DNA from 2 places in the Planococcus sp. S3-L1 genome. Region 1 is predicted to be linked to the other one. Evidence: riboswitches for the same ligand, from Rfam matches in the RefSeq annotation. Region 1 holds a riboswitch; the other holds the start of a gene.
The links. A riboswitch is a leader RNA that binds a small molecule or an ion and turns the genes downstream of it on or off. The one in region 1 is predicted to bind cyclic di-GMP.
Positions count from the first base shown of each region.

Region 1 (2,409 bases):
GCTGCCGTCCAAGCCGGAGTATTAAAATCAATCGATTTACCAGATGCCGAAAGTTTTTCAATGTCTTCATTGGCTTCTTGCATCACGACATCAATGACGTCATCAACCGTTACAACCCCTGCGAGTGTATTGTCATGTTCCACAATGGGCAATGTCACAAAGTCATAGCGGCTAATGATGTGTGCCACATCTTCTTGGTCCATCAATACATCAGCTTTGACGACGCGGTTGTACATAATGTCTTCTACTTTATCCTCAAGATTTCCAAGAATTAAATCCTTATAGGAAATCACGCCGCGTAGTTTTTTATCTTCGTCTACTACGTAAAGGTAATTGAGATACTCCGCTATTTCTGCAAAATGCTTGATTTTATCAATAGCATCTCGAATTGTATAATGCCGTGGAATCCATACGTAACGATTATTCATAAGACGTCCTGCAGTTTCTGGCGGATAATTGATCGTTCTTTGAACAAATTTAGAATCGTCTTGGTTAATTTGAGATAACAATTCGTTAATGCGATCAGGCTCTAAATCATCTAGGAATAAAGCCAAATCATCGTTATCCATACGATCCAACACTTTTTTTGATTTTTCTACACCCAATTTTTGCAGAATTTCGACTTGCTCTGTTTTAGGCAGCTCTTGCATTAAATCTGTGAGTTGAAAAATCGTTAAATACAACAAAAATTTGTTTCGATGTTTTTCTGGCAAATGTCGATAATGAACACCTATATCGTAAGGTTGGAGTTCACTCAATATTGCCTGAAATTCATTACTGTTGCCTTCTTGTAAAGACTGAATTAATGCCAATGTAATTTCGTCTTCACGTATTGCTGTAGACAGTGTAGGTCACTCCTTAGTAATAAAAGATGTAGACAAATCCTACTGTTGATTATTGCCTTAAACTTCACAATTTGAAAGGGCTATTTAAAAAAGGTAGTAAAATCTCATAAATTAACATATAATAATGAAAATCTGAAAAAGGCAAACTCCATCGAAAGAGGAGGACGCAAAGCCATGAGCCTACCCGTTGAAAAACGCAAGGTCGTCTGGTTGCCAGGGTCTCGTTCTTTGAGCTCCGGCTTACAGAATGGGAGGATATCAGAAGATGAAAAAAATAATAATGGCAGGTGTGTGTTTGTTGATTATGCTGACACAAAATGGAGTGAGTGCACAAGCAGCTGAGACGGAAGTCAAAGCTACCTGGTTATGGAATCCGTGGATGATTTATAGCGATGAAGCGGGAACCCTTGCTTTTTTAGACAGTAAGGATGTCAATAAAGTCTACATGCAGATTGACGCGGATATTCCAGTGGATGTCTATAAAAGGTTTATTGAAAAAGCGGGACTATTAGGAATGACGATTTACGCATTGGACGGTGCTAGTGACTGGGTAGCACCAAAGGGCTTTACCAAGCAAGATCGGTTGATGAACTGGTTATCGTCTTATCAACAAGGTGCTTTGCAAGCTCAAAAATTTGCAGGTGTTCATTTGGATGTAGAGCCTTACCTTTATAGCGGTTGGAATACGAACCGAGCGGCCACTGTAAAATCCTATCAAGCCCTTTTGAGTAAAGCTAGTGCTAGTACAGCTGCAATGAACTTACCCCTTGAAGCAGATTTGCCTTTTTGGTTTGATGAAATCACTTATAAAAATATTTATGGCAAAGGGATACTTGCTGAGTGGGTGATTGCCAACACACATAGTGTGACCTTGATGGCTTACAGAGATTCTGCTGCTTTGATTACAGAACTTGTAAAGAACGAAGTGGCCTATGCAGAAAAATACGGCAAATCAGTAGTAGTCGGAGTTGAAACTGGTGAAACTGATGAAGGCGACAACATTTCTTTCTATGAAGAGGGCGAAACTTTCATGGAAGGTGAATTAGCTGCAGTAACTGCACACTATGCTGGGATAACTGGTTTTGGCGGCGTCGCGATTCACCACGTAGATAGCTGGAAAACGATGACACCCTAAAAAACAGCAAGGTTGAGCCATACCGGCCAACCTTGCTGTTTTTTTATGATTTACTCATCTATAAAACCAAAAACCGGACACGCTACTAACATGTCCGGTTAATATCACTGAGTATTGCCAAAAGTTTCTTGAAGAATGTAATACGATTGCTTCAAGCGTTCTTTGGATTGTGGCAGTCCCCATGTGTCCCATGAATACTGGGCTGCTTGAGTTGCAGTAAAGGTTTCAGTTGCTTTACCATTATCATCCGTTAAACTAGCAGCGACATCTATCCCTTCAATTGTTCTCGAAGCCTCAATGCCGTCTTTTTGAAGATCCCCTGCAAATTCTCGTTTTGCGGGATCTTTAGCATTCAGCAACATCCAAGGAATTCGAATTTCCATGATGCCTGTTTTTTCATCGTAGTAATAATCGTTCAAAGAATCATAG
Region 1 is NZ_JASISN010000010.1:66,686-69,094, forward strand. It holds gene mgtE (magnesium transporter) at 1-845, opposite strand, end outside; cyclic di-GMP riboswitch class I at 976-1,063, shown strand; gene QMF37_RS10975 (amidase) at 1,111-1,980, shown strand; gene QMF37_RS10980 (hypothetical protein) at 2,085-2,409, opposite strand, start outside.

Region 2 (2,409 bases), on a different contig from region 1:
GCGGTATGTCGTCATCATGTCTGTCATGGTTTTGGTCAAGTCCACATTCGATTGTTCAATAAACCCTTGTTTTAAAAAGCTGTTTGTGCCAGCAAGTCGAGCAACATTATCGATAAACTGAGGAGCAGCTTCTGCATCTCCCGTCCAGCGTAAAAGATTCTGACCTTCTTTTACAAATTGCTGTGGGTTGTCCGTGTGACCAATCCACAAGCGATCGCCTTGTGTACCATCTGCTAGAATAAGTTGGCCATTGTCTTGGACAGTAAAATCGGCTGAACCAACTTGAATGGGTTGTTGGTTTTCGCCGAGAACAGGAAAGCCGTCACTAGTCGTTAAAAATCCTTCAGTGTTTACTGCGAAAGAGCCGTTTTTTGTGTAACGCATCTCACCGTTTTCAGCAGTCACTGCGAAAACCATCGTCCCTTTTTGTTGGGTATCCGTGTTTAGTGGTAATAATTCATCCAACAACGCCATATCTGTTGAATTTCCAGTTTCTCGTAACGGACCTTGAAGAAAAGACGGAATACCCTCCTGTGTATATACTCCTGTAGTCAAACTACCGATATTTTGGGGGACTATTGTACCTTTTTTTCCATTTTCGATCGCTACGATGAGTTGGTCTGGAAATGCTCGTAAGACTGCTTTGTCTTCTTTAAATCCTGGAGTATTGGCGTTTGATAGGTTATTTGTCAATATTTGTTGATTCCTATTATTGGCCATCATCCCTGATGTAGCAGTATATAATCCGCGAAACATAGGTTTTTCTCCTTCTTATTAACATAATGATAGATATCGCGTAGCATAACATTAACGAATGAATAAAAATAGTGTCTTATTGATTAATATGGAAGAAATATCATTTTATATTTATAAAAAGAAAAATATACAAAATTATTGAAACATGATACTATCACTTTGTTATTAATTTTTGAAAATAGTACAAAATGATGAGTTTAATAAAAAAATAATAGAATATCATAATGAAAATGGCAAACTTACTCGAAAGGTAAAGACGCAAAGCTACGGGCCTAAATACACAGTGTACAAGGTAGCCGGGTTACCTAAGTGGTATATTTGATAAAAATCCACTTTTTTAAAGTGGATTTTTATTAGCATATTGATTGTAAAAAAAAGGAGTTTATCGATGAATATATTCCCTAAATCTCTAGAGACCATGGAACAAGCTTTATCGGCTTCTACACTTAAACAGCGAGTTCATTCAGCGAATATCGCCAATGTAGATACGGCTAATTACAAAAGCAAAAAAGTAGATTTCCAAGCAGCGCTCGATACAGCGATGAATCAGCAAAGTCTTTCAAGCTATAAAACAGACAATCGCCACCTGTCGTTTAGCAATGAAGCTACTGTAGGATCGACTAAAATCTTAACAAACAACTCAACCCAATATAATAACAATGGCAATAATGTCGACATGGATGTCGAGATGGCTGAACTGGCAAAAAACCAATTATGGTACAACGCCGTAACCGAACGGGTCAACGGCAAACTCAACAGTCTTAGCTCTGTTATTAATGGAGGGAGATAACAAAAATGAGTTTATTTAGCGGATTTAATATTAGTGCTTCGGGGCTGACGGCTAACCGAATGCGCATGGATGTGGTCTCTGCGAACATCGCAAACGCCAATACGAACCGTGCCGAATTAGTGGACGGGAAATGGGTGCCGTACCGCAGAAAATCAGTTGAGTTGTCTCAAAGTGGAACCTCGCCTTTTGCCAATCAATTGCAGTCGGCAATGAACAGGGGAAACACTGCAGTGACAGGTGTTAACGTGTCGGAAATTAGAGAAGACCAGACGCCTTTTACACTAACGTATGATCCGGAACATCCAGATGCTGGAGAAGACGGCTATGTTCGTTCATCCAACGTGGATCCACTAAAAGAAATGGTCGATTTGATGTCGGCAACTCGTTCATACGAAGCAAACGTCACGGCATTAAATGCATCAAAAAGCATGTTTATGAAAGCTTTGGAAATCGGCAAATAATCCACTTTACTTAAGGTGAAAGAAATCGCTCCAGGCGGACGCTTTCAAAGAGATGGTCCACAGGAATTTGGACCATCTCTTTGCGACGAAGCTAGCGCAGCGATGCAGGAGCAGCGGTTTCCTAGTAGCACCTACTTAAAATAGTCGCCGCCTTCCGCTTTTTCTTCTAAGAGTCGTGAAATAATAAGAAGAAACTATTGATTTTAACTAGTGAAACATAGAGTTAGTTTGCTATAAGTCTTTATGAAGTAGTGCGAAATTGAAAGTTCGATTTTTAATTCACCAACTTTTTAAGCGTAGGCGCGTCCACGGGCTAGGCGAAGTAAGAAGACAGGCGTTCTTTGCCTGGCTTCTTACGAGAGCCATGCCCAGAGCGGCCGAAGCGGTATATAAAAAATTATC
Region 2 is NZ_JASISN010000004.1:261,713-264,121, reverse strand. It holds gene QMF37_RS06800 (flagellar hook-basal body protein) at 1-756, opposite strand, end outside; cyclic di-GMP riboswitch class I at 979-1,065, shown strand; gene flgB (flagellar basal body rod protein FlgB) at 1,145-1,546, shown strand; gene flgC (flagellar basal body rod protein FlgC) at 1,552-2,007, shown strand.
Region 2: linked by a shared signal. The riboswitch ahead of flgB (flagellar basal body rod protein FlgB) and the one ahead of QMF37_RS10975 (amidase) in region 1 are both predicted to bind cyclic di-GMP.